DNA from 2 places in the Streptomyces sp. NPDC028289 genome. Region 2 is predicted to be linked to the other one. Evidence: riboswitches for the same ligand, from Rfam matches in the RefSeq annotation. Region 2 holds a riboswitch; the other holds the start of a gene.
The links. A riboswitch is a leader RNA that binds a small molecule or an ion and turns the genes downstream of it on or off. The one in region 2 is predicted to bind glycine.

Region 1 (15,022 bases), on a different contig from region 2:
GGCATCCGGCGGCTGGAGGAGCTGTCCGAGCTGGAGGCCGTACCGGACGTGGTCCTCGACCGGCTCCGGCGCGGCCTCCACGCGCGCCTCGACGACGCCCGCGACCGCCTCGCCGACAGCACGGCAGAGTCGGCCGACCTGGTCTACCGCCAGCTGCGCCGCGACCTGATAGCGGTGGAGGCGGCGGAGCTGCGGCGGCTGTACGACGAGCACACGATCAGCGACACGACACGAAGGCGGCTCCAGCGGTCGCTGGACCTGGAGGAGGCGAGGCTGGCGGACGCGTAGCGCGCCGCGGCAGGAGCCGTTTCCCGGCTTCTCAGCGGAACTCCGCCGGCCGGGGCCGGGGCCTGAGCCCCAGCCCGGTCAGCGCCATGGCGAGCAGCACCATCCCGCAGGCCCATGACAGGTGGCCGGTCAGCTCGCCACGCCCGCGGCCACCGACTCGTCGAGGCGGGTGCGGTTGATGCCCGTCACCTGGTCCAGATCGGCCGTCCACGCGCCGAAGTGCGCGTTCGGCGTGCCCGCCGCCCAGCCCACGCATCCCCAGGGCGACGGCGAGCAGGACCGTGGCCGCGCGCAGGAGACGCAGCCGGGCCGGTCGAGCGGAGACGGCGACGCGGAGCGGCCCGCGCGGCCACGGTCCGCTCCCCCGGGCGCGCCTCGCGCGGCCCCGGGGCGGGTACGGGCGGCGGCGCTGCCACCGTGACCGGCCGTGACTCCTCGACAGCCTCCGCCGGAGGTCTGTGCGCTGTGCCGGCCGTGATGGTCACGGTCCCCTCCCAGGTACCCGCCACGGACGGTCGCCCGCCCCCGTACCGGTCAGCCTGCGACCGCGTCCGGCCATGAACGATCGGTCTTGATGCGCTCCTGACGCCCCTCCAGGCGGGTTCGGCTCCGGGCCGAGCAGGCACGTTCAGCGAGGTGACCAGCTCGATGCGACCAACCGCTTCAGGCGGGGGGATCCGCCGGCGACGCGATCTCCAGGATCACGGCGGGAAGCGCGGCCTCCAGGACCTGCCTGCGTGGCAGCGAGAGCCCGAAATGCCGTTCGATGATCTCCAGTGCGGTGCGGTGCACTTCACGGCGAGGCACGTCGGGGTCCGGCAGCCCGGCGGCAGCCAGCATCTCCTCGACGCGTACCGCCACCTCGCGGTCACCACTCACGCCGTCGTATCCCCATGAACCGTCCAGGTGGAGATTGAACGCACACACGAGACGCTCGTCATGGAGGTAGGAGAACTGAGGTGGTACCGGCTTGCCGTTCTCCTCTTCGAATTCCAGCTGGAAGACGTGTGCACCACCCCGGGACACAGGCGGCTCCGGGCCGAACTCCGCCTGCCAGCCGCCGTACTTGACCACGAAGGCCCATTCGCCGGTCTCCCCGTAACGCAGACCTATCGGGGGATGGGGCTCCCAGGGACCGCCCTCCACGACATCGATCAGGTCCTTGCCGGTGAGGCGGCCCAGACCACGCGCCGTGCGTCTCGGCCCGAACACCGTGGCGGTCAGCCGCGATACCAGCTCCTCGGCGTCCAGCCCCCGGGCGAGCACGACGCTGTAGCCGCCGAAGGCGATCGACTGGGGAGCAGCAAGCCATGCGATTCCGTCGGTCATGGTGATCATCGTGACGCACCCTTGCCGGGCGTGTCACGAGGCCCCGCAGCCGCCCTCCTCCGGTCGGGCATCGGCTCCGACGCGCTCACTCGCCGAGTGAAGTGCTCCTCCGTGTCCCCGGTCCCGCGCCCGCAAGCCGGCGTACGGGATAACGCTCGGTGTCCGGAACCCGGCGCCCACCCGCCGTCCCCCGTACAGCCCAACGTCCCTCCGCGGCCTCCGAGCCACCCTTTCCTGATGGCCGACCACCGCCTGTCAGGGCATTCTTAACGCAAGCTTGACGCCCAGCGCCCTCCGATCCGTGGGCCCACGCGTCACTCTCTGCTTACGCTGGTGCCGCCGTCCGCGTGATGGCCGGAATCGAACTGCGCCCCACCACACCGCGCCGGACACCAGGAGCCGACCCCATGGCCACGACCGAACACCCCCCTCCCAGTCGCCTGCGCGCCTGGATGCTGGAGGGGCTGTCCGACATGGGCAAGGGCGGCGGGCACACCGGTCCCCACGCGCAGCCCGAACCCGCGCACCAGGGCCAGCGCTGGTGGCGGGTGATGTGCCTGACCGGTGTCGACTACTTCTCCACCCTCGGCTACCAGCCCGGCATCGCCGCCCTGGCGGCCGGTCTGCTGTCGCCGATCGCGACCATCGTGCTCGTCATAGTCACCCTGGCCGGCGCCCTGCCGGTCTACCGCCGCGTCGCCGAGGAGAGCCCGCACGGCGAGGGCTCCATCGCCATGCTGGAGCGGCTGCTCTCCTTCTGGCAGGGCAAGCTCTTCGTGCTGACCCTGCTCGGCTTCGCCGCCACCGACTTCCTGATCACCATCACCCTGTCGGCCGCGGACGCCTCCACCCACCTGGTGGAGAACCCGCACCTGACCGACTTCCTGCACGGCAAGCAGATGATCATCACGCTGTTCCTGGTGGCTCTGCTGGGCGCGGTCTTCCTCAAGGGCTTCCTGGAGGCGATCGGCGTCGCGGTCGCCCTGGTCGGCATCTACCTCGCACTGAACGTCGTCGTCGTGATCGTCGGCTTCTACCACGTCATCACCGCCGAGCACGTCGTCACCGACTGGACCAGCGGCCTCACAGCGGAACACGGCAACGTATTCGTCATGATCGGCGTCGCCCTGATCGTCTTCCCGAAACTCGCCCTGGGTTTGTCCGGCTTCGAGACCGGCGTCGCCGTCATGCCGCACGTCAAGGGCGAGCCGGGCGACACCGAGCAGCAACCCACCGGGCGGATCCGGGACACCAAGAAGCTCCTCACCACGGCCGCCCTGATCATGAGCTGCTTCCTGATCGCGACCAGCTTCATCACCACGCTGCTGATCCCGGAGAACGAGTTCAAGCCCGGCGGCGACGCCAACGGCCGCGCCCTCGCCTACCTGGCGCACGAGTACCTCGGCAACGCCTTCGGCACGGTCTACGACGTCTCGACCATCGCCATCCTGTGGTTCGCCGGCGCCTCCGCGATGGCCGGCCTGCTCAACCTCATGCCCCGCTACCTGCCCCGCTACGGCATGGCCCCGCACTGGGCCCGCGCCGTCCGCCCGATGGTCATCGTCTTCACCCTGATCGCCTTCCTGGTCACCTGGATCTTCGACGCCTCCGTCGACGCGCAGGGCGGCGCCTACGCCACCGGTGTGCTGGTGCTGATCAGCTCCGCGGCGGTCGCGGTGACCATCGCCGCCCGCAAGGCCGGGCAGCGCAAGTGGACGATCGGGTTCGGGGTCATCTCGGCGGTCTTCCTCTACACGACCGTCGTGAACGTCATCGAGCGGCCCGACGGTGTGAAGATCGGTGCCTGCTTCATCGTCGGCATCATCCTGGTCTCGCTGCTCTCCCGCCTCGCCCGCGCCTTCGAGCTGCGCGTGACGAGCGTGGCCCTCGACGACATGGCGGAACGATTCATCCGCGATATGGCCAGCCGCAAGATGCGGTTCATCGCCAACGAGCCGGACCGGCGCGACAAGGCCGAGTACCGCGACAAGATCGAGCAGATCCGGGCCGACAACGAGATGCCCGAGCAGGAGGACTTCGTCTTCGTCGAGGTGACGGTCACCGACCCCTCCGAGTTCGAGGCGGGTCTGACCGTCCGCGGCGAGGTCCTGCACAACCGCTACCGCGTGCTGACCCTGGAGTCGGCCTCCATCCCCAACGCCCTGGCCGCGCTGTTGCTGCACGTCCGGGACGAGACCGGCTGCATCCCGCACATCTACTTCGAGTGGACCGAGGGCAGCCCGTTCGCCAACTTCCTGCGCTTCTTCCTCTTCGGCCAGGGCGAGGTCGCCCCGGTCACCCGCGAGGTGCTGCGCGAGGCTGAGCCGGACCGCGCCCGGCGGCCGCGCGTCCACACGGGCTGAGGGCCGCAGGCCGGACACGGGGGCACACGGGGGCACACGGGGCACGGGCACAGGGCACAGGGGGCACAGGCCGTAAGAATCCCGTCAAGAACCGCTCGGTCCGCATAAGAACCCTGTCAGCGGTCACTCCCCCGCGGCCACCGACCCCCTACCGTCGGCCTCATGGAGGACAGAAGACCCGGGGGCCGGGCGGCCGGTGACCGAACCTGGCGCGGCAGCGCGCGTCTGGCCGTCGGCTCTGCCCTCGGCTTCGGGGGGCTGACGTTCGCGGTGGACTGGGACGCCGGCACGCTCACCCCGGCCCGCGCCCTGCTCTGGGTGCTCCTGTCGGCCGCGATCCTCCTCATGCTGCTGCCGGCCCGCGTCACGGCGGGCCCCGGCTGGCTGGCCGTCCATGGCCCGCTCCGCCGCCGTACCGTCCGCACCGACTCCCTCGTGTACGTCGGCCAGTACGGGGACGTCGCCGCGCATCTGGTCCTGCGCGACACCCGGGGCAACCGGCTGGAGCTCGACCCGGGTGTCCTGCACGCCAACCCCCTGCTCTGGCACGAACTGGACACCGGCGTCCGCCGCTCCCTGGAACGCGGCACCCTGCGCCGGGGCACCGAGGTGCTGGCACGGCTCGGCCACGAGATCGACGACACGAACGCACGCGCGGTTCTCGAGGCGTCCGGCCTCACCTGACCGGCGACCCCACGTCCGCGCACCCCGCCACCCGGCCCTATGGTGAGCGCATGCCCTCCTACACGATCGGCCAGGCGGCACGGCTGCTCGGCGTCAGCCCGGACACCGCCCGCCGCTGGGCCGACGCGGGCCGGATGGCCACCCACCGGGACGAGGGCGGCCGGCGGCTCATCGACGGCACGGACCTCGCGGCGTTCTCCGTCGAACTGGCCAAGGCCGGCACCGCCGAGGAGGACGCCTCCTACACCTCGGTCCGCAACGCCTTCCCCGGCATCGTCACCGCGATCAAACTCGGCGACGTCGCCGCCCAGGTCGAGATCCAGGCCGGCCCGCACCGGCTGGTCTCCCTCCTGACCCGGGAGGCGGTCGAGGAACTCGGCCTGGAGGTCGGCATGGAGGCCACCGCCCGGGTGAAGTCCACGAACGTGCACATCGACCGCGTCTGACGGCTCACCCGGCCGGTACGGCCGTACCGCCCTACGTTCGCCCGTTCACCTGCACAGCAGGGCGGCCCACAGGTCCAGCCGGTCGCCCAACCGGGACAGCCCGTTCAACCCGGTCGCCCCCGCCCTGGCCAACGCGGTGCGGGACGCGACGGGCGTGCGGTTCACGAAGTCGCCGCTGACACGCGACCGGGTGTGGCGGACTCTGGATGCCAGCCGCCGTACCCCCCGTCCACCCGGATCCCCCTGATGCCGCTGATGTGCCTGGCCCCGCAACGGTCCTGGGGCAGCACCAGTTGGGGTCCCGCCCCGTCCAGCGGGCTGTCGTCGATGCTGACGCCGAGCAGAACCGGGGCGTGGGCGAAGTCGGGGTCGATCTCGGTCCAGGAGAGCAGCGCGTGGTGCCCGTCGGCGCCGGAGACCGCGATGAGGAAGCGCAGCCGGTCCTTGCGGCGGCCGGGGTCGAATTCGGGTCCGGCCGCGGTGAGGACGTCGTACAGCCGCGGTCCGGTGAAGCCGTGGTGCTGGATGCCGCTGGTGGCGCACTCGAAGCTGACCCGCACCCGGTGCTGGGGCCAGCGCAGGAGGTCGGGCACGGTCAGCCGGGCCGGTCGTGCGAGGTCTCCGGTGAGGACGAATTCGGCGAGCGTCATGTGCGGCCACCTCCCGGATGACGGTACCCGCAGCGCGTCACCGTACAAACGCACATGCCAGCTTCAATCGCCATGTATGCAGCTCATGCGATGTGACAGAAGACTTACGCCTGGCAATTGCGGCAGTATCATCGCCAGGCGGCCGATAGACGGTTCGCGGCAGGGCGCGACAGATTGTTCATGGAATCCAGAGGAGTTCACTCGTGATGACCCGTTCCGTTCGCCGGACCCGGCGGACGCTCCAGGTGGCCGGTGCCTCGGTCGCGGCCCTGCTGGCCCTGAGCGCCTGTTCCTCCTCCTCCTCCGACGACGACTCGTCCGCGACGACGAAGTCGGACACGTCGGCGGCGGCGACGCCCAAACTGTCGGGCTCGATCACCGTGTTCGCGGCGGCCTCGCTCCAGGAGAGCTTCACGACCCTGAAGGCCGACTTCGAGAAGGCCCACCCGGGCACCAAGGTCAACTTCAGCTTCGGCGGCAGTGACACCCTCGCCGCGCAGATCACGAGCGGTGCGCCGGCCGACGTCTTCGCCGCCGCGAGCGCCAAGACCATGGCGATCGTGACGGACAAGAAGGACACCGCCACCACGCCGGCCACCTTCGTCCGCAACCAGCTGGAGATCGCCACCCTGCCGGGCAACCCCGACAAGATCTCCTCCCTGAAGGACCTCACCAAGCCCTCGCTCAAGGTCGTCCTCTGCGACAAGACGGTGCCGTGCGGTGCCGCCGCGCAGAAGGCCCTGGACGCCGGCAAGCTGAAGCTCACCCCCGTCTCCTACGAGGAGGACGTGAAGTCCGCCCTCAACAAGGTGGTGCTGAAGGAGGCCGACGCGGCGGTCGTCTACAAGACCGACGTCAAGGCCGCCGGCAGCAAGGTCGAGGGCGTGGAGTTCCCCGAGTCCGCAAACGCGATCAACGACTACCCGATCGCCCTCCTGAAGAACGCCCCGAACCCGACGGTGGCCAAGGCGTTCATCGCCCTGGTGCAGTCCGCCGAGGGCCAGAAGGTGCTGAACGACGCCGGGTTCCTCAAGCCGTGACGAAGGCCGACGAGTCCGGCGCCGCGGCCGGCACCCTCACGGGCGGTCCGCGGCGCCGGCGCGTCCGGTCGGCCGTGCCGCTACCGCTCCTCCTCCCCGGAGCGGTAGCTCTGGTCTTCCTGCTCCTGCCGTTGGTCGCCCTGCTGGTGCGGGCCCCCTGGCGCAGCCTGCCGTCGCTGCTGACCAGTACCGAGGTGTGGCAGGCCCTCCAGCTCTCCCTGGTCTGCGCGACGGCGGCGACGGCCGTGAGCCTGGTCCTGGGCGTACCGCTGGCCTGGCTGCTGGCCCGCACGGAGTTCCCCGGCCGGGGCTTCGTACGGGCGCTGGTCACCCTTCCCCTCGTCCTCCCCCCGGTGGTGGGCGGTGTGGCCCTGCTCCTGGCCCTCGGCCGCAACGGAGTGGTGGGCCAGTGGCTGGACGCCTGGTTCGGCATCACGCTCCCGTTCACCACGGCCGGTGTGGTGGTCGCCGAGTCCTTCGTGGCCATGCCGTTCCTGGTGATCAGCGTCGAGGGCACGCTGCGGGCCGCCGACCCCCGCTACGAGGAGGCCGCCACCACCCTGGGCGCCTCCCGTTTCACCGCGTTCCGCCGGGTCACGCTCCCCCTCATCGCCCCCGGCATCGCGGCCGGCGCGGTCCTGGCCTGGGCCCGTGCACTGGGCGAGTTCGGAGCGACGATCACCTTCGCCGGCAACTTCCCCGGCCGCACCCAGACCATGCCGCTCGCCGTCTACCTGGCCCTGCAGAACGACCCTGACGCGGCGATCGCCCTCAGCCTGGTGCTGCTGACGGTGTCGATCGCGGTACTGGCGGCACTGCGCGATCGTTGGATGACGGCATCTTGAGGACGACCTGGTGGACGACGCCCCGATGACACACCGACACCCCGCGGCCGCCGACGGCGCTCAGCCCCCGCAGGGGCCATCCGCACCCGACACTGATACCCACACGAGTGGTGCGGGTGGGAACCCCATCCCGGCCGAAGGCCGGGCGGCACCCCCCACCCACCTGCACCCGGCGACGCCCGGCCTCCACGCCCACCTCGTCGTCACCCGCCCCACCTTCCACCTCGACATCACCCTCACCGCCGCCCCCGGCGAGGTCGTCGCCCTCCTCGGCCCCAACGGCGCGGGCAAGACCACCGCCCTCCGCGCCCTGGCCGGCCTCACCCCCCTCACCGCCGGCCATCTCCACCTGGACGGCACGGAGTTGGACCGCACGCCCCCCGAATCCCGCCCGGTGGGCGTCGTCTTCCAGGACTACCTCCTCTTCCCCCACCTCACGGCCCTCGACAACGTCGCCTTCGGCCCCCGCTGCCAGGGCGCGACAAAGGCCGAGGCCCGCGCCCAGGCGACCGCCTGGCTGGACCGCATGGGCCTCACCGCGCACGCCGGCGTCAAACCCCGCCGACTCTCCGGCGGTCAGGCCCAGCGCGTCGCACTGGCCCGCGCGCTGGCCACCCGCCCCCGTCTCCTCCTCCTCGACGAACCCCTCGCCGCCCTGGACGCCCGCACCCGCCTCGACGTGCGTTCTCAACTCCGCCGTCATCTGGCCGAGTTCGAGGCGGTCGCGGTCCTGGTCACGCACGACCCGCTGGACGCCATGGTGCTGGCCGACCGCCTGGTCGTCATCGAACACGGCCGGGTCGTCCAGGAGGGCACGCCCGCCGACATCGCCCGCCACCCGCGCACGGACTACATCGCCCACCTGGTCGGCCTCAACCTCTACCGGGGCCGGGCCGAGGGTCACACGGTCGAACTGGACACGGCACCCTCGAACAGCACCACCATCACCACCACCGAAGTCCTCGCCGGTGACGTCTTCGTCGCGTTCCCGCCGAGCGCAGTCACCCTCTTCCGGGACCGCCCCACGGGCGCCAGCGCCCGCAACCTCTGGCGCTGCGAGGTCGCCGGCCTGGAGACCCACGGCGACCAGATCCGCGCCGACCTGACCGGGGAACTCGCCCTCGCCGCCGACCTCACCACGGTCGCCGCCGCGGAACTGGACCTGCACCCGGGCGCCACGGTCTGGGCGACGGTGAAGGCGACCCAGACACACGCCTACCCGGCGTGAAAGCGGGAGGCCCCGCCGAAGCGGGGCCTCCCTCACACCCTGTGCGTCAGTCCTCGTACGCGTCCAGCGGCGGACACGAGCACACCAGGTTCCGGTCGCCGAAGGCCTGGTCGATCCGGCGCACCGGCGGCCAGTACTTGTCGGCGGCGGACACGCCGCCTGGGAAGACGGCCTCCGTGCGGCTGTACTCGTGCTTCCACTCCCCACCGAGCGCGGCCGCGGTGTGCGGAGCCCCGCGCAGCGGGTTGTCCTCGGCGGGCCACTCCCCCGCCCCGACCTTGTCGATCTCCGCCCGGATGGCGATCATCGCCTCGCAGAACCGGTCCAGCTCACCGAGGTCCTCGGACTCGGTCGGCTCGATCATCAGCGTGCCGGCCACCGGGAAGGACATCGTCGGCGCGTGGAAGCCGTAGTCGATGAGCCGCTTCGCGACGTCGTCGACGCTCACTCCGGTCGCCTTGGTCAGCGGCCGCAGGTCGATGATGCACTCGTGCGCGACCAGCCCGCCGGGCCCGGTGTAGAGCACGGGGTAGTGCGGCTCCAGCCGCTTGGCGACGTAGTTGGCGCTGAGCACGGCCACCTGCGTGGCCCGCTTCAGCCCCTCGCCGCCCATGAGCCGGACGTACGCCCACGAGATCGGCAGGATCCCCGCGGATCCCCACGGCGCGGCCGAGATCGGCCCGACGCCGGTCTCCGGCCCGGCGGCGGGCTGGAGCGGGTGGTTCGGCAGGTACGGCGCCAGGTGGGCCCGTACGGCCACCGGACCGACGCCCGGACCGCCGCCGCCGTGCGGGATGCAGAAGGTCTTGTGCAGGTTGAGGTGGGAGACGTCCCCGCCGAAGTGCCCGGGCTTGGCCAGTCCGACCAGGGCGTTGAGGTTGGCGCCGTCGACGTACACCTGTCCGCCGGCCTCGTGCACCTGCGCGCAGATGTCCGCGACGTGCTCCTCGAACACCCCGTGCGTGGAGGGATAGGTGATCATCAGGACCGCGAGCTCGTCACGGTGCTGTTCGATCTTCGCCCGCAGGTCCTCGACGTCGATCTCGCCGTCCTCGGCGGTCTTCACGACGACGACCTTCATGCCCGCCATGACGGCGCTGGCGGCGTTGGTGCCGTGCGCGGAGGACGGGATCAGGCAGACGGTCCGCTGTGCGTCGCCGTTGGCGCGGTGGTACGCGCGTACGGCGAGCAGCCCGGCGAACTCGCCCTGCGATCCGGCGTTGGGCTGCAGCGACACCTTGTCGTACCCGGTGACCTCGGCGAGCCGCTCCTCCAGCTCCCGGATGAGGGTCAGGTAGCCCTGCGCCTGCTCGGCGGGCGCGAACGGGTGCAGCTGGCCGAACTCGGACCAGGTGACCGGTTCCATCTCGGTGGTCGCGTTGAGCTTCATGGTGCAGGAGCCCAGCGGGATCATGCCGCGGTCCAGCGCGTAGTCCCGGTCGGCGAGCCTGCGCAGGTAGCGGAGCATCGCGGTCTCGGAGCGGTGCTGCCGGAAGACGGGGTGGGCGAGGTAGCCGTCGGTGCGCAGCAGCGCCTCGGGCAGCGTGTCCTCAGTGACGGCGTCCAGCGCCTCGACGTCGCCCTCGACGCCGAAGGCCGTCCACACGGCGCCCAGCTGGGCGCGGGTGGTGGTCTCGTCGCAGGCCATGGAGACGTGGTCGGAGTCGACGAGCCGCAGGTTGACACCGCCCTGGCGGGCGGCGGCGACGATCTCGGCGGCCTTGCCGGGCACGCGCGCGGTGAGGGTGTCGAAGTAGGCGCCGTGCACGATCTCGACACCGCCGGCCGTGAGTCCCGCGGCGAGGATCGTGGCGTAGCGGTGCGTCCGCTGCGCGATGGCCTTGAGCCCCTCGGAACCGTGGTAGACGGCGTACATACCGGCCATCACGGCGAGCAGCACCTGCGCGGTGCAGATGTTGCTGGTGGCCTTCTCCCGCCGGATGTGCTGCTCGCGGGTCTGCAGCGCCAGCCGGTAAGCCTTGTTCCCGTCGGCGTCCACGGAGACGCCCACGAGCCGTCCGGGCAGGCTGCGCGCGAACTTCTCCCGGACCGCCATGTAACCGGCGTGCGGCCCGCCGAAGCCCATCGGCACACCGAACCGCTGGGTGGTGCCGACGGCGATGTCGGCCCCGAGCTCGCCCGGCGAGGTCAGCAGGGTCAGCGCGAGCAGGTCGGCGGCGACGGTGACGAGCGCGCCCACTGCGTGCGCCTGCTCGACGACGGCCTTGATGTCGCGTACGGCACCGGAGGCACCGGGGTACTGGACGAGGACCCCGTTGATCTCACGCCCGGCGAGGTCAGCCGGAATACCGTCGTGGAGGTCGGCGACCACGACCTCCACGCCCGTCGGCTCGGCCCGGGTCCGGATCACGGCGATGGTCTGCGGCAGCGCGTCCGCGTCGACGACGAAGACGCCCTTCTTGTTCTTGCCCATGCGCAGCGACAGGGCCATGGCCTCGGCGGCGGCCGTGCCCTCGTCGAGCAGCGAGGCACCGGAGGTGGGCAGCCCGGTGAGGTCGGCGACCACGGTCTGGAAGTTCAGCAGCGCTTCCAGCCGGCCCTGGGAGATCTCCGGCTGGTACGGCGTGTAGGCCGTGTACCAGGCGGGGTTCTCCATCACGTTGCGCAGGATCACGGGCGGCGTGAAGGTCCCGTAGTACCCCAGGCCGATCATCGAGTCGAGCACCTGGTTACGGTCGGCCAGCGACCGCAGCTCGGCCAGCACCTCGGCCTCGGTCCGGGCGGCCGGCAGCTCGAGCCGGTCGGCGTTCTTGATCACGTCCGGCACGGCGGCCGCGGTCAGGTCGTCGAGCGAGCCGTACCCGACCTGGGCGAGCATCTTGGCCCGAGCCTCGTGGTCGGGGCCGATATGGCGCTGCTCGAAGGGAATACCCTGCTCAAGCTCGGAGAGCGGAATGCGCTGGGCGGTCATTGCGGAGGCCTCCTGGTCTGACGCGACCTTCGAGGGGTACCCCGGCACGGGTACCCCGACGGCCTCCCCCTCTGTCATCTGACCTGAGAGCTTCGCCGGTGCGCCCTTGTGGACCACCGGCTTTCACCGTCGGTGAGAGCGGACACCGTCGGCATCCGCCCTGCTTTCCAGAGTGACCTCGTCCGTGCGGTACGTGAGCCTGAGAGATTCCGGGGAGGATTTGCTCCTTCGGCGCCTCCGGTTTCCCGGAGGACTCTCCCGCACGGGGTCAGCAGCCGCCTGCCAGCCTACCAGCGGGGGCAACACCGGAGTCTTCGAGTGGCCGCCTCCTTCAATGTGCTCTTTTGTAGTGCTTACGGATGAGTTGCGACCAAGTGGAGGGCCCGTGCAGACCGACATCGATCCGCGCAACCTGATCGGCCGCAAGGCGTTCGACCGCAACGGCACGAAGATCGGCACGATCGACGAGGTGTACCTCGACGACGCGACGGGCGTGCCGGAGTGGGCGGCCATACGCACCGGCCTGTTCTCCCGGGACGCCTTCGTGCCCCTGGAGCCCAGCGAACTGGTCGAGGGCACCCTGCAGGTCCCCTTCGACCGCGCCCTGATCAAAGACGCCCCCGACTTCGGCGTGGGCCGCCACCTCTCCCCGGAACAGGAACTCCAGCTCTACCACCACTACGGCCTGGACACGGCTCCCCCGCCCCACGACCATCCGGACCACGACTTCGGCAAGCTGGCGGGGACGGAGGACGCGGGGGCGTGACGCCGACGCCGGGTACGGTCGTGGTTTGGCCGCGGGCCGGTGAGGGCTGATCGCGCAGTTCCCCGCGCCCCTTCAGGTTTCTTCAGCCGCGGGCAGTCGTGCCGCTGGGGCGGCACGGGTGGGCGCAGCGCCACCCTGCCAGCGCCGGTGAGCCCCCCAGCGCCGACCCACGGTCACGTACGCACGCCGTCCGCCGAAACCCCCGGTGCCAACGGCAGCGGCTCCGCCGGCTCCAGCTCAGGGTCCTCGACCCGGAACGTCCGCACTCTCCCCGGCCCCATGGACCCCGGCGTCTCGAACCGCACCGTCACCCGCCCGAGCCCGCTCCCCTGCACCCATCCGTGCCCGTACTCGGCATGCCGCACGTCGTGCCCCGCGGGCCACCGCCGCTCGGCAACCACCTGCTCCTCAGCGACCGGCTCCGCCACGTCCTCCTCCGCCGCGAACTCCGCCGCCCCCTCCCCTGCCGCCGCCTGCGCGAACAGGTCCTCCTGCGTGTAGTCGGCCAGCCCCGACACCCCCACCCCCAGCAACCGCACGCCCCCCGTCGTGTCCACCGAGTCCAGCAACCGCGCGGCCGCCTCCCGCACCACCGTCGGGTCGTCGGTCGGCCCTCTGAGCGTCTCGGACCGGGTGAGCGTCGAGAAGTCGTACCGCCGCACCTTCAGCACGATGGTCCGCCCGGACAGCCCGGCCCCCCGCAGCCGCCGCACGCACCGGTCGGCCAGCCGCTGCACCTCCAGGCCCACCCGCAGCCGGTCGTGGATGTCCACGTCGTAGGTGTCCTCGACCGACACCGACTTCGTCTCCCGTTCGGCCACCACGGGCCGCTCGTCGTGCGCGAGCGCCATCGCGTACAGCGCGTGCCCGTGCGCCTTGCCGAGCAGCCGTACCAGCTCGTCCTCCCCCGCCTCGGCGATCTCGTCGACCGTGGTGATCCCGGCCCGCCGCAGATGGTCCCCCGTCGCCGGCCCCACCCCCGGCAGGGTCCGCACCGTCATCGGCCCGAGCATCGCCCGCTCCGTGCCCGGCTCGATCAGCACCAGTCCGTCCGGCTTGGCCTGTTCGGAGGCGATCTTCGCGAGCATCTTGGAGGCGGCGAGCCCGACGGACCCGGAGAGCCCCGTGGCGGCCCGTATGTCGGCGCGCAGCCTCTCCCCGACCAGCCGCGCCGACGTGGCGTCCCAGGCCACCCCACCGGCCTCCAGATCCACGAAGGCCTCGTCCAGGCTGAGCGGCTCCACCAGCGGGGAGAGCCCCCGCAGCAGCCCCATCACCTGCTCGCTGATCGACCGGTACAGCCCGAAGCGCGGCACCAGATACGCGGCGTTCGGCGCCAGCCGCCGCGCCTGCCCCATCGGCATCGCGGAGTGCACCCCGAAGACCCGGGCCTCGTACGACGCGGTGGCCACCACACCGCGCGGTCCGAGCCCGCCCACGACCACGGCCTTCCCGCGCAGGCTCGGCTTGGACGCCTGCTCCACCGAGGCGAAGAAGGCATCCATGTCGAGATGCAGGATCGTGGGCGCGTTTCTCACATCTCCGATGCTGCACCACACCACTGACAATGCCCCGGCACGGTTTCCCGTGCCGGGGCGTCACATGAGGCCTTCAGACCGCGCGGTTGCGCCGCCGCGCCAGTTCGTCGGCCGGGTTGTGGCCGACGAGCGTCTCCCCGGTGTCGACGCGCTCGCCGTGCAGCTGGGAGAGAGCGCTTTCCACGTCCCGCCACACCACGCCGACCGCGATCCCGAAGATGCCCTGACCGCCCTGGAGCAGGGCGTGCACCTCGTCGGGCGAGGTGCACTCGTAGACCGTGGCACCGTCGCTCATCAGGGTCATGCGCTCCAGATCGCGGAAACCGCGTTCCCTCAGGTGCTGGACGGCGGTGCGGATGTTCTGGAGTGAGACCCCGGTGTCCAGGAACCGCTTGACGATCTTCAGGACGACGACGTCCCGGAAGCTGTAGAGACGCTGGGTGCCCGACCCGTAGGCGGGCCGCACGCTGGGCTCGACCAGGCCGGTGCGGGCCCAGTAGTCGAGCTGCCGGTAGGTGATGCCGGCCGCCGCGCAGGCCGTGGGCCCGCGGTAGCCGATCTCCTCGGTGGCCATGGACGCCGCCCCTCCGCCGCTCGGCACTGCGGTCGGCCGCTGCGGGGCGTGACCGGCAATGCTGCTGTGAAGCGGGGACGGACCGCTCTCCCCGAAACCGCGTCCGGGGGCACCCCCAGCCATACCGTCGCCGCTGCTTCTCACGCCGACCTCCGTCCTTGACCTGCCTTCTCGACGGTAGGCAGTCACCAGGGGTGCGTCAACGATCGCCACACTCGGCACGCCGAGTGATAATCACCCTAGGAGTGGTTTCCCGTGCCCCACCGCGGGGAAAGGCTAGCCGAATGCTCTGGCGGGAGGCCGTAGGACGCTCTCAATGGCCGCTGGCAATTGCCCATG
Region 2 (15,022 bases):
GAACATGGTGTCGCGCTGCGGGTCGGCGACGGTGATCTGCCAGAAGGGGTTGTCGGCGGCCCGCGCGTTGTAGGCGGCGAGGAACGAGTCGTGGGCGGACCTGGTGCCCTGGTGCTCCGCCCACAGCCACTGGGCGTAGGTGGCGAAGCCCTCGTTGAGCCAGATGTCCTTCCACTGCGCCACGCTCACCGAGTCGCCGAACCACTGGTGGGCCAGCTCGTGCACGATCGTGGTCTCGCTGCGCACCGCCGAGTAGGCCGGCTTGCTCTGCACCTCCAGCGAGAACCCCGCCTCGGGCATGTCGTCGACGATGGCCCCGGTCTCCTCGAAGGGATACGGCCCGAAGAGCTGCGACCAGTAGTCGGTGGCGGCGGCGGTGACGGCGTACACGTCGACGCTGTTGCTGTTCGCGAGGACCGGGTCGATGGCGACGTAGATGGGGATCCCGGAGGGGGTCTTCCCCGTCCGCACGTCGAACTTCCCGATGGTCGCGGTGGCGAGGTAGGTCGCCATCGGCCTGCCCTCGTGCCAGTGGGTGTACGTGGAGCCGCCCTTGTCGTACGTCGAGACCAGCCGACCGTTGGAGACCCCGGTCAGGCCCTCGGGGGCCTTGATGCGGATGTCGTAGGTGGCCTTGTCGGAGGGGTGGTCGCTGGACGGGAACCAGGTGGAGGCCGCGTTGGGCTCACAGGCGACGAAGACACCGTCGGAGGTCTTCATCCAGCCGTAGTCGGAGCCGAAGACGATGGGCCCGTTGAGGGGTTCGGGGATCCCGCCGTAGGTGACGGAGACCGTGAAGTCACGGCCCTTGCGGAGCGCGTCCCGCGGGGTGACGGTGATCTCGTCGCCGGTGCGCGTGAACCCGGCGCGTCTGCCGTTCACTTCGACCTTCGTGACCTCCAGCTTCTGGAGGTCGAGATCGAAGGCGGAGAGGTTCTGGGTGGCGCGGGCGGTGAGGGTGGTACGGCCGTCCAGGCGGCCGGTGTCCGGGGCGTAGGCCACGTCGAGGTCGTAGTGGCGGGCGTCGAAGCCGCCGTTGCCGAGCTGGGGGAAGTAGGGGTCGCCGATGCCGTCGGCGCCCGGGGTGGGGGCGGGGGCGGCGGCTATGACGAAGGAGGCGGCCGCCGCGGCTAAAAAGGCGCTTCCGCGCGTAGCGCGTCGTTTGAGGGTGGTGGGCGACGGGCGGGCGGCCGCCAGACGTGCCGAACGGGAGAGGCGCATGAGTCGTCCCTTTCGAGCGTGCCGGTCAGTGGACGGACACGGTCGACTCTGCGCTCTCCCGTTAAGGCATGTACATGACTTTGCTCAGTTGTGTCATGCGCTACTTGTCGGTTGACTCCTGTGATGCCTGTGACCCGGCTGTGGCATCACCGGCCGCGGACTTCTCCGCGTCCTCGGCCGCAGCCTCGTCGGCCACCGGCTCGTCGGCCACCGGCTCCTCGGCTGCTTCGGCTTCGGCCTCGGCTTCGGCCTCGGCCTCGGCTTCGGCCTCGGCCTCGGGAGCGTCCGTGGTCGCGGCCGGCTCGGTGGTCGCGGCCTCCGTGGCCTCGGCCGGCTCCGCCGACTCCTCCAGGACCGCCTCGCCCACCAGCTCCGAGGCCTCCTTCGCCGCCGTCAGCAGAACGGTGTCCTGCGGGGCCTGGTCGGCGAAGTTCTCGGGGTGGTGGCACGCCACCCGCTGGCCCGGACGGAGCTCGAGGAGCGGCGGCTCCGTCGTCCTGCAGATCTCCGTCGCCTTCCAGCACCGGGTGTGGAAGCGGCAACCGGACGGCGGGGCGATCGGCGACGGCACGTCACCGCGGAGCAGGATGCGCTCGCTCTTCTGCCCGCGCCGCTTCGGGTCCGGGACCGGCACCGCCGACATCAGCGCCTTGGTGTACGGGTGCATCGGCGACTCGTACAGCTTGGTGCTGTCGGCGAGTTCGACGATCTTGCCGAGGTACATCACCGCGACCCGGTCCGAGACGTGCCGGACCACGGAGAGGTCGTGGGCGATGATCACATAGGTCAGGCCCAGCTCCTCCTGGAGGTCGTCCATGAGGTTGACGACCTGCGCCTGGATGGAGACGTCCAGGGCGGAGACGGGCTCGTCGGCCACCACCAGCTTCGGCTTCAGGGCGAGCGCGCGGGCGATGCCGATGCGCTGGCGCTGGCCGCCGGAGAACTCGTGCGGGTAGCGGTTGTAGTGCTCGGGGCTCAGACCCACCAGCTCCAGGAGGCGCTGGACCTCCTTCTTGACCCCGCCCTCCGGCTCGACACCCTGCAGCCGGAACGGCGCGGAGACGATCGAGCCGATGGTGTGCCGGGGGTTCAGGGAGCCGTACGGGTCCTGGAAGATCATCTGGATGTCGCGGCGCAGCGGACGCATCTTCGTGGTGGACAGGTGCGTGATGTCCTGCCCCTCGAAGGTGACCTTGCCGCCGGTCGGGTCCTGGAGGCGGGTGATGACCCGGCCCATGGTCGACTTGCCGCAGCCCGACTCGCCGACCACGCCCAGGGTCTCGCCCTTGCGCACCTCGAAGTCGATGCCGTCGACGGCCTTCACCGCGCCGACCTGCCGCTGCAGGATGCCCTTCTTGATCGGGAAGTGCTTCTGCAGGCCCTCGACCTTCAGCAGCACCTCCCGGTCTCCGGAGGCCTTCTCGGGAGCCGACGCCTGCTGCGGGATGACGGCGTCATCGGTCTTCTTCGTGTCGCTCACAGCTTCGGCGCAATCTCTTCGGTCCAGATCCGCGTGCGGTCCTCGGCCGAGAGGTGGCAGGCGGACCAGTGGCCGCCGTCGACCAGCTCCAGCTCGGGGCGGACCGTGCGGGTGACGTTCCCCTTGGGGAGGTCCGCGTACGGGCAGCGCGGGTGGAAGGCGCAGCCCGAGGGGACGTTGATGAGGCTCGGCGGCTGTCCCTTGACCGGGATGAGCCGGTCGGAGGTCTCGCGGTCGATGCGCGGCATCGAGCCCAGCAGGCCCCAGGTGTAGGGGTGCTGCGGCTTCTCGAAGATCTCGTCGACCGGGCCGCGCTCCACGCACCGGCCGCCGTACATCACCAGCACGTCGTCGGCGATCTCGGCCACCACACCCAGGTCGTGGGTGATGAGGATGACCGCGGAGCCGAACTCCTTCTGGAGGTCGCGGATCAGGTCGAGGATCTGCGCCTGGACGGTGACGTCGAGCGCGGTGGTCGGCTCGTCCGCGATGAGCAGCTCGGGGTTGTTGACCAGGGCCATGGCGATCATGGCGCGCTGGCGCATACCGCCGGAGAACTCGTGCGGGTAGCCGTCGACGCGCTTGGCGGGCTCGGGGATGCCGACCCGGTCGAGCATCTCGATGGCGCGGGTACGGGCGACCTTCTTGCTGACGTTGTGGTGCACCCGGTACGCCTCGACGATCTGGTCGCCGACCTTGTAGTACGGGTGCATCGCGGACAGCGGGTCCTGGAAGATCATCGACATCTCGCGGCCGCGGAGCCGGCGCACCTCGTCCGGGGACGCGTTCACCAGCTCCTTGCCGCCGAGCCAGATCTCGCCGGACATCCGGACGTTCTTGCCGCGGGCGCCGAGCCGGTGCAGGCCCATGATGGCGAGCGAGGTGACGGACTTGCCGGAGCCGGACTCGCCGACGATGGAGAGGGTCTTGCCCTTCTCCAGCGAGAAGCTGAGGCCGTCGACCGACTTGACGATGCCGTCGTCGGTCGGGAAGTGCACCTTGAGGTCGCGGACTTCGAGGAAGGCGTCGGACGGGGCGGCCGGCGTGGGCTCGCCCACGGCGGCGCCGGTCTTGGAGAGTTCGGTCACGAGAGCCTCACCCGCGGGTCGGCGGCCGCGTAGAGCAGGTCCACCAGGAGATTTGCGATCACGACGAAGAAGGCGGCGAGCAGGGTCACGCCGAGGATCGGGGGCAGGTCGTTGTCGTCGATGGCCTGCACCGCGTACTGGCCGATGCCGTGCAGCGAGAACACGGTCTCGGTGATCACCGCGCCGCCGAGCAGCAGACCGAGGTCCATGCCGAAGACGGTGATGATCGGGGTGAGCGCGGCGCGCAGTCCGTGCCGGACGACGACCTTGCGCTCGCGCAGGCCCTTGGCGCGGGCCGTGCGGATGTAGTCCTCGTTCATCGTCTCCAGCATGCCCGAGCGGGTGAGCCGCGCGTAGATGGCCGAATACAGGAGAGCGAGCGAGCACCAGGCGGGGATCAGGGTGTTGGCCCATTGCGCCGGGTTCTCGGTGAGCGGGACGTACGTTCGACCGAAGATCGGCCACTGGTAGGTGAAGAGCAGGATCGCCAGGTTGCCCGTGAAGAACATCGGCAGGGAGACGCCGGCGAGGGCCACACCCATGAAGGTGCGGTCGAAGAAGGAGCGGGGCTTCAGCGCGGAGATCACACCGATCGCCACGCCGGAGACCAGCCAGAGCACGGCCGCGCCGAGGGCCAGCGACAGGGTCACCGGCATCCGGGAGGTCAGCTGCGGCCAGACCGCCTGGTGGGTCTTGAAGGAGTAGCCGAAGCACGGTGCGTCGCAGTGCACCGTGGAGGGGCCCAGATCATAGGTGGCGCCGGAGACGATCCCCTTGATGAAGTGCCAGTACTGGACGTAGACGGGCTGGTCCAGACCGAGGTTGTGCTTGACCGCGGCGATGTCCGCCTTCGACGGGCTCTTGCCGATGTACTGCTGTGCCAACTGGTCGGCGGTCTGCCCGGCCAGCCGTGGCAGCACGAAGAAGATGGCGAAGGTGACCGCGGAGACGACCAGCAGCAGGATCACCGCTGCGAGCGTCCGACGGAGGATGTACGAGATCACGGGGATCGGCGCTGGCGCCCGCGGGCCGTGAGACCCGCGGGCACCAATGCCTTCACCTGCCTTCCGGGGCTGCTACTTCGACGCGACGCCGATGTTGAGGTAGTCGTACTGGCCGCTGAAGGCCGCCGTGGAGACCAGGTTGGTGAAGGTGGTCGGGCGAGCCAGCAGGACCTTGAAGTAGGTCAGCGGCACCAGGGCGGCGTCGTCCATGGTCTGCTTGTCGATCTGCGTGTAGATGCTGTTGCGCTCGGCGTCGTCCTGCGTGCCGATCGCCTTCTCCAGCAGACCGTTGACCGTCTTGTTGTCGTACTGCGACAGGTTGGTGTTACCGGACTGGCTGATCGCCTGGCCGTTCAGGATCTGCTGCAGGAAGCCGTAGCCGGACGGCCAGTCGGCACCCCACTGCATCATCATCAGGCCGACGTTCTGCTTGTTGTCGAAGTTCGGGACACCGGCGTAGTCGGTGAAGTACTTGCCCGAGGGGTACTGCTTGAGGGTGGCGTTGATGCCGACCTTCTTCAGCGAGTTGATGATCGCCGTGGCGGCGTCGATCTCCTGCGGGCGGTCCGAACGGGCCGTGATGTTGGTGTTGATCGACGTCTTGCCGCAGGCCTTCAGCTGCTCCTTGGCCTTGGCCACGTCGCCCTTGTTGCCGGTGGTGGCGTAGACGTCCGCCTTCGAGTAGCCCGGGATGTCCGGCGGCAGCACCGTGGTGGCGACGTCACCGCGGATCGGGCCGCCCTCGGCGGTCTGCACCGAGACCTTGTCGATCGCGTACTCGACGGCCTTGCGGCAGGCGACGTTGTCGAACGGCTTCAGCTTGGTGTTGATCGCCATGTAGACCAGACGGCCACCGTAAGTGTTGTCCGTGTTGGCCTTCTTGCTGGCGTCGGTGAGCACCTGGGCCTGCGTGGCGGCCTGGACACCCGTGCCGCCGAGGTCGATCGCGTCGCCGGCCTGGACGTCCTTGTCGATCGTCTCGGCGTTGACCTTCAGGTTGACGACGATCTTGTCCGGCAGCTGCTTGCGCAGCGGGTCGGTCTTCGGGTCCCAGTTCTTGTTGCGGACCAGCACGGCCTGCTTGCCGTCCTGGTAGCTCTGGAACTGGTACGAGCCCGAGGACACGATGTTCTTGACGTAGTCGACGCCGTTGTCCTTGGCCTGCGGGACCGGGGCCGTCTGCGGGGCCGAGACCAGGTAGTCGAACTCCTGGAAGGCCTGCTTCAGGTGGAAGACGATCGTGGTGTCGTCCGGGGTCTCGATGGACGCGAGGCCCTTGGCGCTCTTGTCCTTGTAGGGACCCTTGTACTTGTCGCCGCCGACCAGGAACTGCTGGAAGTAGTTCGGGCCGAGGGAGAGCACGTCACGCGCGAAGTTGGAGCGCTCGACGGCGTACTTGACGTCCTTGGACGTGATCGCCGTACCGTCCTGGTACTTCAGACCCGAACGCAGCTTGTACGTCCAGGTCTTGCCGCCGTCGCTCGGAACGCCCTTGCTCGCGGCGAGGTCCGGGACCAGGGTGTTGCCCTTGGAACCGGGGCCGGGCTCGAACGTCATCAGCGGGCGGGCGTACAGCCGGCTGAAGTTGTACATGTAGGCGTAGTACGTGTTACCGGGGTCGAACGAGTCCGGGACGTCGGACAGCTCGTAGGTGACCGTCCCGCCCTTCTTGTCGGACGCGTTGACGACACCCTTGGTAGCCGCGTTGGCCGCGGCGGAGCTGCCGCCGTTGCCGTCCTTGTTGTCATCGGCCTTGCTGCACCCTGCAACCAGCAGGGTGGCGGAGCCGATGGCCGCGATCGCGGCCAGCGCTGACCTTCGCATGATGGGCGGGTTCCCCTCCATTGTCGGAAACTTTTCGGGCTCTCGGTGACAGCAGGCGTCAGCGGCTGCGCGGGTCGAGAGCGTCGCGGAGACCGTCACCGAGCAGGTTGAACGCCAGCACGGTCACGAAGATGGCAAGGCCGGGCACGATCATGTACTCGGGATCGACCTGGTAGTACGTCACCGCTTCGCGGAGCATGCCGCCCCAGGACGCCTGCGGGGGCTGGATGCCGACGCCGAGGAAGCTGAGGGACGCCTCGAAGAGGATGTTGGTCGGGATCAGCAGCGTCGAGTAGACGATGATCGGGCCGACCAGGTTGGGCATCAGCTCCCGGAACAGGATGTACGGGCCCTTGGCGCCCATGCCGCGGGAGGCGTCGACGAACTCACGCTCCCGCAGGGCGAGGGTCTGGCCGCGCACGATCCGGCCCAGGTAGGGCCAGTTGAAGAAGCCGATGACGAATATGAGCACGCTCAGGTGCAGCGGCAGTCCGTTCAGGCCGAACGCGCCGCCCTGGAGGGTGGCGGAGATGGCGATGGCGAACAGCAGGAGGGGGAAGGCCAGGAAGGTGTCCATCAGCCGGCTGATGACCGAGTCGACCCGGCCGCCGTAGTAGCCCGCGACGACGCCCATGATCGCGCCGATCACGTTGGACAGGATCGTCGAGCCGAAGGCGACGACCAGCGACACCCAGGAGCCCTCCAGGATGCGGGTGGCGATGTCGCGGCCGAACTTCGGATCCACGCCCAGCGGGTGATCGAGGCTCATGCCGCCCCAGCCGCCGTTGGGCAGCGAGGTGTTGGCGTCGATCAGCTCCTGGTGGAAGGCGTTGGGGTCGAGACCGAACAGGGCCTGGATGGGGCGGGCGAGGATCGCGACGAGAATCAGCAGAACGACAACGATGCCGCCGGCCACGGCGACCCTGTCCTTCTTGAACCGGGTCCAGGCGATCTGTCCGAGGGAACGACCCTCGATCTGCCCCTTACCGGCACCCTCCAGCACAGCCTCCGGCTGTGCCTCGGCTGCCGCCCCGGTGGTCTCGATCGGTGCGGTCACGGTGAGCGACCCCTCTCGCCGGCGGTGACCGGCCTACGCCAGCCGCGGATTGCGGCTTTGTCGACTTGCTCGATCATGAGGTTTAAACCGACCTCATGTCTGACTGGCGAGTCTTCAGCGTCGTCGCGATCACCCGCCAGATCTGGCGAAGAAAGTATGCGCAACCGTGATGCAGTCCGAGGGATTCCGTTATCCGAACAGTGGGTAACGCCCCTCGGACACGGGTCAGTTGGGACAGAACGCCGAATCCGGCCGGAACGGAGCGTTCCGGCGTCATCTACGCGCGGAGAAATGTGTTCGTTACGTAAATCTTGTGAACCCCCTCGGTCGACCCGAGGGGAGAGCGCCCCGTCGCGTCAGTAACCGCCCTGGGCCGGTGGATACCCGTACCCCGTCGCCGGCGCCGGCGGCAGCGCCGCGTGGGCTTCGCGGTCGTAGAACGGCCGTGCCGTCGCCCGCATCCACATCACGACCGGGTCGTACTCGTCGGTCATCGCGACCGTCGACACCGGCAGCCCGTCCGGCACCGCCCCGATCGACTGCTGCATCATCCCCCGCACCGAGTCCACGGCCGGCGGCGAGGTGTCGTACACGTCCAGGCCGATCGCGAGGTACGGCGCCCCGAGGGCCGGCTGCACCCAGGCGCGGCGCAGGGAGCGCACCGCGGGGGTGCGGTGGGCGTTCTGCGTGAGCAGGGCGTAGAACTGCGGGATCTCGATGGCCGGTTCGGTGAGCCGGAGCGGGCCGGCCGGCTGGCGGTCCAGGCCGGTGGCGATGCGGCGCAGGTCCAGCCAGGGGATGCCGACGCCGCCGCCCGGTGCGTGCGGGTTGAGCCAGAGGCCGAAGTGGTCGGGGTAGAGGGTGCGGGCCACGTCGATGCCGTCGACCACCTCGTACGAGCGGTTCCAGCCGCTCGCGGAGAGTTCCTGGGCCGAGGTCACACAGGGGGCGTAGCCGTGGCCCTCGACCTCCATGTTCCCGTACTGGGCGTCGGGGGAGCCGGCCTGGCCGTGCCAGAGGAGCATCCAGATCTGGCCGGAGGAGGGCGTGGCGAGGGCGCGGAGGAGTGCCTCGTAGGCGTCGTAGCGCCCGGGGGTTACCTGGCGCAGCATGTGCTCGACCTGTCCGGTCGCCGCGGTGCCGCTGGCGCTCACGTGTTACCGCCCCTTCATCTGGTGCCCCGCGTTTGGAGACAGCTTATGCGCCCAGGGGGCGGGGGCCGATTGTCCGTGCGCGGGTGCGGCTTCGTGGTGGCTGGTCGCGCAGTTCCCCGCGCCCCTTGGTTGGCTGCCCTGAGGGCGTTTCTAGTGGCCGTATTGATAGAAGGGACGCACGTTCTCCCGCATCCAGTGGCCGACCGGGTCGTCCGCCACGTCGAGCAGGACCAGGTTCACCGGCCACCTCACCGGCACCCGGCCCAGTGCCTTGCCCAGGGCCTCCAGGGGCAGGGCGCGCACGTCGCCCTCCCACTGGGAGAGTTCGACGCCCACGAACATCACCGGGTCCGCAGTCTCGACCGCGGCGAGGCAGCGGCGGGCCGAGGCGACGACGCCGATCGCCGCGAACTCCGCCGACGCCGCGGCCAGGAAGTCCATCGGGTCGTCCTGCCAGTCCGGTTCGAAGAGGCGGACCCGGCCGCCGGAGGCGGGGCCGTCCAGTTCGGTACGGCCGGTCCGGCAGAGCTGGGCGACCGCCTCCGGCGGCAGCGGGACCCCGACGACTCCCCCGGGGTTCACGGCGATGCCGACCTGCGGGGGCAGCCCGCGGGCGAACTCGACCGCCGGGGCGATCGTGTACGACAGATGGGAGCCGGCCACCAGGCGGAACTGCTCCTCGGAGCTGAAGACCGGCACGTACACCTGGCCCGCGATCTCCGTCGTGGGCAGGTCCAGCGGGCCGCTGTGCGGGCCGCCGCCCTCGGGCAGCGGGATCCACAGGAAACTCCGGCCCAGTACCTCGATGAGCCGGCCCGCCGCCGCGGGCACGCCGAGGGAGGCCGACAGGACCTCCTCCAGTTCGTTGCCGGGCCACCCGCCGTGCGGGTGGGGGTGCGCCTGTGCCGGGAAGTCCGCGGGAATGTCCGCCGGGAAGTCCATCTGCCTACCGCCTGCTGGAAACCACTGGTGAGGCTGGAAAGGCTAGCGGGTGACACCGACAAAGCCACCCCACCAGCCGATTCAGGCCGCGAAGGCGATCCGGCGCAGTACGTCCGCCGCGTCCCGGTCGAGGAGGACCGCCGAACCGACGCCCTCGGGCAGCCTCCCCTTCTCCGCCGCGCGCAGCAGCCGCCCGGCCGCCCGGCGGTGGCGCAGGAAGGCGTACCGGGAGACGCCCCGGCCGCGTTCGCGCTGGCCGTCCAGTGCCGTGCCCGGCGTGACGTCGAGGAGCAGCAGGTGCAGGGTGCCGCCGCGGCGGCGGGCCTCCCGGGCCAGCCAGTCGCGCACCCAGGCCTGGGTCCCGCAGTCGTGCACGACCACGCCCTCGCCGGTGCCGAGGGCCCGACGCAGCCCGGCGTAGTGGGCGATGCGGACCAGCGGGCGGTAGACGGCGTACGGCAGGAGGCGGGCCAGGCGGGAGTCCCAGCGGTCGCGGGTGTCCTGGGAGTCGATACGGATGCCCTGGACGGTGCGGTGCATCAGGGTGGACTTGCCGCTGCCGGGCAGCCCCGTGACCACGACCAGGTCACGGGGGCCGAAGAGCAGGCCGTGCGGGCTGTGCCCGGCGCGATCGCGCAGGTCGCGGACGACCGGTGCGGGGAGCTCGCCGCACCGCTCGCGGGCCGGGGCCGCCGGCTGCCGGGGCACGGCGATGCCCGTCGTCGTCGCGTATGCCGTGGTCCTTGTCACCGTGATCGTCCTCCCTGGGGGTTCAGGAAAGGTTCTCCCCACTTAACGTAAAGAGAAGGTAATCACGGCGTCTCGCGGTTCCGTTCGCGTACTGCCACAGGCCCGTCACAGAACGGAGGGCCAGGTCCGGCCTGCCACGGCCCCGGGCGGCGTGCAATGATGTCCGCGCCAACTGCATACCGGCCGCTTGAATCCGCGCGGGAGAGTCCCCAGCCGTCTTCGCTGGGGCGCCGAAGGAGCAAGTCCCTCCCTTGAATCTCTCAGGCCCCGTTACCGCGCGGGCGAGGCACATCTGAAAAGCGGGCCGCTGTGTCAGTGGCTCCACCCAAGGTGCAAGTCGTGGTCACATCCGTGGTCAGGGCGAACCTCTCAGGTTCCGATGACAGATGGGGAGGACAGCCCTCGCCTGTCATGCCCTTGGGACCTCCGGGAGACGACCGACCGATGAGCAGTACCGATTCCGCCGCACCCCGCCGTACCGCGCTCGATGCCCTGCACCGCTCGCTCGGCGCGACCATGACCGACTTCGCCGGCTGGGACATGCCCCTGCGCTACGGCTCCGAGCGCGACGAGCACGTCGCCGTACGGACCAGGGCCGGGCTCTTCGACCTCTCCCACATGGGCGAGATCACCGTGACCGGCCCCCAGGCCGCCGCCCTGCTGAACCACGCCCTGGTCGGCAACATCGCCTCCGTCGGCGTGGGCCGGGCCCGCTACACCATGATCTGCCGGGCCGACGGCGGCATCCTGGACGACCTGATCGTCTACCGGCTGGCCGAGGCCGAGTACATGGTCGTCGCCAACGCCTCCAACGCCCAGGTCGTCCTCGACGCGCTCGTGGAACGCTCCGCCGGCTTCGAGGCCGAGGTCCGCGACGACCGGGACGCGTACGCGCTGATCGCCGTCCAGGGCCCGGAGTCCCCGGGCATCCTCGCCTCCCTCACCGACGCCGACCTGGACGGGCTGAAGTACTACGCCGGGCTGCCCGGCACCGTCGCCGGCGTCCCGGCGCTGATCGCACGCACCGGCTACACCGGCGAGGACGGCTTCGAGCTGTTCGTGAAGCCGGAGCACGCGGTGGAGCTGTGGCAGGCGCTGACCAAGGCGGGTTCCGCGGTGGGCCTGGTGCCGTGCGGTCTCTCCTGCCGGGACACGCTGCGGCTGGAGGCGGGCATGCCGCTGTACGGGCATGAGCTCACCACCTCGCTCACCCCTTTCGACGCCGGGCTCGGCCGGGTGGTGAAGTTCGAGAAGGAGGGCGACTTCGTGGGGCGCGCGGCGCTCGCCGAGGCCGCCGCCCGAGCGGAGCAGAAGCCGCCGCGGGTGCTCGTCGGCCTGGTCGCCGAAGGCCGCCGGGTGCCCCGCGCCGGATACCCGGTGGTCGCCGGCGGCGAGGTGATCGGCGAGGTCACCTCGGGCGCCCCCTCCCCCACCCTGGGCAAGCCGATCGCCATGGCGTACGTCGACGCCGCGCACTCGGCGCCGGGCACGGCAGGCGTCGGCGTGGACATCCGGGGCAGTCACGAGCCGTACGAAGTCGTGCCGCTGCCGTTCTACAAGCGCCGGAAGTGATCACCCCAACCGGCGTCGGCAACAGCCACCGGGCGTGACCTGGCGCACATCGCCGCTGGTCACGCGCGTTCCCAGCAGTCCCCCATTCACCAGCACTCCCCCGCGTACAGGAGAATTCAGGCCATGAGCAACCCCCAGCAGCTGCGTTACAGCAAGGAGCACGAGTGGCTGACGGCCGCCGAGGACGGCGTGGCGACGGTCGGCATCACGGAGCACGCGGCCAACGCGCTCGGTGACGTCGTCTTCGTCCAGCTCCCGGCGGTCGGCGACACGGTGACCGCGGGTGAGTCCTGCGGCGAGCTGGAGTCGACCAAGTCGGTGTCCGACCTGTACGCGCCGGTCACCGGTGAGATCACCGCGGTCAACGAGGACGTCGTCGACGACCCGTCCCTGGTGAACTCGGCCCCCTTCGAGGGCGGCTGGCTGTTCAAGGTGCGCGTCACGGACGAGCCGGACGACCTGCTCTCCGCCGACGAGTACACCGCCTTCACCGCCGGCTGAGAGCCGCCGCAGACCCCGGCCTAGGAGTCGTAGAAACAGATGTCCGTTCTGAACACGCCCCTGCACGAGCTCGACCCCGAGGTAGCCGCCGCGGTCGACGCCGAGCTGGCGCGCCAGCAGTCCACCCTGGAGATGATCGCCTCGGAGAACTTCGCTCCGCTGGCGGTCATGGAGGCGCAGGGCTCGGTCCTCACCAACAAGTACGCCGAGGGCTACCCGGGCCGCCGCTACTACGGCGGCTGCGAGCACGTCGACGTCACCGAGCAGATCGCCATCGACCGGGTGAAGGAGCTGTTCGGCGCCGAGTACGCCAACGTGCAGCCGCACTCCGGTGCCTCCGCCAACCAGGCGGCCCTGTTCGCGCTGGCCCAGCCCGGCGACACCATCCTGGGCCTGGACCTCGCCCACGGCGGCCACCTGACCCACGGCATGCGGCTGAACTTCTCCGGCAAGCAGTTCGACGTGGTCGCCTACCACGTCGACGACTCCGGTCTGGTCGACATGGCCGAGGTGGAGCGGCTCGCCAAGGAGCACCGCCCGAAGGTGATCATCGCAGGCTGGTCGGCGTACCCGCGGCAGCTGGACTTCGCGGAGTTCCGCCGGATCGCCGACGAGGTCGAGGCCTGCCTGTGGGTCGACATGGCGCACTTCGCCGGCCTGGTCGCGGCGGGGCTGCACCCGAACCCGGTCCCCTACGCGGACGTGGTCACCTCCACCACCCACAAGACGCTCGGCGGACCGCGCGGCGGGATCATCCTCGCCAAGCAGGCCTTCGCGAAGAAGCTGAACTCGTCCGTCTTCCCGGGCTTCCAGGGCGGTCCCCTGGAGCACGTGATCGCGGCGAAGGCGGTCTCCTTCAAGGTCGCCGCCTCGGAGGACTTCAAGGAGCGCCAGCGTCGTACGGTGGAGGGTGCGCGGATCCTGGCGGAGCGGCTCACCGCCGCCGACGCCCGCGAGGCCGGCGTGAACGTCCTGTCCGGCGGCACGGACGTCCACCTGATCCTCGTCGACCTGCGTGCGTCGGAGCTGGACGGACAGCAGGCCGAGGACCGGCTCCACGAGGTCGGCATCACGGTCAACCGCAACGCCGTCCCGAACGACCCGCGGCCGCCGATGGTCACCTCGGGTCTGCGGATCGGCACCCCGGCGCTGGCCACCCGCGGCTTCACGACCGAGGACTTCGCCGAGGTCGCGGACGTGATCGCCGAGACGCTGAAGCCGTCCTACGACGCGGCGGCCCTGAAGGCCCGGGTCGAGGCGCTGACGGCGAAGCACCCGCTTTACCCCGGTCTGAACAAGTAGTTCCCTGGTGGGGGCACCCGACGGCGTGTGCCCCCGCCCTCTCTGGAGGAGTTCCCGTGGCCATCTCGGTCTTCGACCTGTTCTCGATCGGCATCGGCCCGTCGAGCTCCCACACCGTCGGCCCGATGCGCGCGGCCCGGATGTTCGCCCGCCGCCTGCGCAACGAGGACCTGCTGGAGTCCGTCGCCTCGATACGTTCCGAGCTGTACGGCTCCCTCGGCGCGACCGGCCACGGCCACGGCACCCCCAAGGCCGTGCTGCTCGGTCTGGAGGGCGCCTCGCCGCGCACGGTGGACGTGGAGACCGCGGACGACCGCATCGAGGCGATCAAGGCCACGCGCCGCCTGTCCCTCCTCGGCGAGCACGAGATCCCGTTCTCCTTCGACGACGACCTGAAGCTCCACCGCCGCAAGGCACTCCCCTACCACGCGAACGGCATGACCCTCTGGGCCTACGACGCGTCCGGGGCCGAGCTCCTCTCCAAGACGTACTACTCGGTCGGCGGCGGGTTCGTCGTCGACGAGGAAGCGGTCGGCGCGGACCGCATCAAACTCGACGACACGGTCCTGAAGTACCCCTTCCGCACGGGCGACGAGCTGCTGCGCCTGACGAAGGAGACGGGTCTGTCGATCTCCGCGCTGATGCTGGAGAACGAGCGGGCCTGGCGCACCGAGGAGGAGATCCGCGCGGGCCTGCTGGACATCTGGCGGGTGATGCAGGCGTGCGTCTCCCGCGGCATGTCCCGGGAGGGCATCCTGCCGGGCGGGCTCCGGGTGAAGCGCCGGGCCGCCGTGACCGCGCGCCAACTGCGCGCCGAGGGCGACCCGCTGGCGCACGCGATGGAGTGGATCACGCTCTACGCGATGGCCGTGAACGAGGAGAACGCGGCGGGCGGCCGGGTGGTCACCGCCCCCACGAACGGCGCGGCGGGCATCATCCCGGCGGTCCTGCACTACTACATCAACTTCGTCCCGGGCGCCGACGAGGACGGCGTGGTCCGCTTCCTCCTCGCGGCCGGCGCGATCGGCATGCTCTTCAAGGAGAACGCGTCCATCTCCGGCGCCGAGGTCGGCTGCCAGGGCGAGGTCGGCTCGGCCTGCTCGATGGCGGCGGGCGCGCTCGCCGAG

Region 1: it holds a riboswitch for glycine, as region 2 does, so the genes downstream of both, gcvP (aminomethyl-transferring glycine dehydrogenase) here and gcvT (glycine cleavage system aminomethyltransferase GcvT) in region 2, are expected to answer to the same signal.

The regions. Positions count from the first base shown of each region.
Region 1 is NZ_JBVHTI010000008.1:8,095-23,116, reverse strand. It holds gene ACZ4UV_RS36760 (Na+/H+ antiporter) at 1-288, shown strand, start outside; gene ACZ4UV_RS36755 (hypothetical protein) at 418-540, opposite strand; gene ACZ4UV_RS36750 (hypothetical protein) at 952-1,617, opposite strand; gene ACZ4UV_RS36745 (APC family permease) at 2,025-3,980, shown strand; gene ACZ4UV_RS36740 (hypothetical protein) at 4,143-4,664, shown strand; gene ACZ4UV_RS36735 (TOBE domain-containing protein) at 4,715-5,110, shown strand; gene ACZ4UV_RS36730 (molybdopterin-dependent oxidoreductase) at 5,272-5,760, opposite strand; gene modA (molybdate ABC transporter substrate-binding protein) at 5,967-6,800, shown strand; gene modB (molybdate ABC transporter permease subunit) at 6,797-7,645, shown strand; gene ACZ4UV_RS36715 (ABC transporter ATP-binding protein) at 7,671-8,873, shown strand; gene gcvP (aminomethyl-transferring glycine dehydrogenase) at 8,920-11,805, opposite strand; glycine riboswitch at 11,983-12,076, opposite strand; gene ACZ4UV_RS36705 (PRC-barrel domain-containing protein) at 12,191-12,571, shown strand; gene ACZ4UV_RS36700 (DNA polymerase IV) at 12,745-14,109, opposite strand; gene ACZ4UV_RS36695 (MerR family transcriptional regulator) at 14,183-14,827, opposite strand.
Region 2 is NZ_JBVHTI010000014.1:82,779-97,800, forward strand. It holds gene ACZ4UV_RS48220 (M1 family metallopeptidase) at 1-1,221, opposite strand, end outside; gene ACZ4UV_RS48225 (ABC transporter ATP-binding protein) at 1,322-2,701, opposite strand; gene ACZ4UV_RS48230 (ABC transporter ATP-binding protein) at 2,698-3,789, opposite strand; gene ACZ4UV_RS48235 (ABC transporter permease) at 3,786-4,793, opposite strand; gene ACZ4UV_RS48240 (ABC transporter substrate-binding protein) at 4,866-6,617, opposite strand; gene ACZ4UV_RS48245 (ABC transporter permease) at 6,676-7,674, opposite strand; gene ACZ4UV_RS48250 (enhanced serine sensitivity protein SseB C-terminal domain-containing protein) at 8,031-8,828, opposite strand; gene ACZ4UV_RS48255 (enhanced serine sensitivity protein SseB) at 8,979-9,770, opposite strand; gene ACZ4UV_RS48260 (AAA family ATPase) at 9,852-10,526, opposite strand; glycine riboswitch at 10,709-10,806, shown strand; glycine riboswitch at 10,807-10,916, shown strand; gene gcvT (glycine cleavage system aminomethyltransferase GcvT) at 10,965-12,092, shown strand; gene gcvH (glycine cleavage system protein GcvH) at 12,216-12,593, shown strand; gene glyA (serine hydroxymethyltransferase) at 12,633-13,895, shown strand; gene ACZ4UV_RS48280 (L-serine ammonia-lyase) at 13,952-15,022, shown strand, end outside.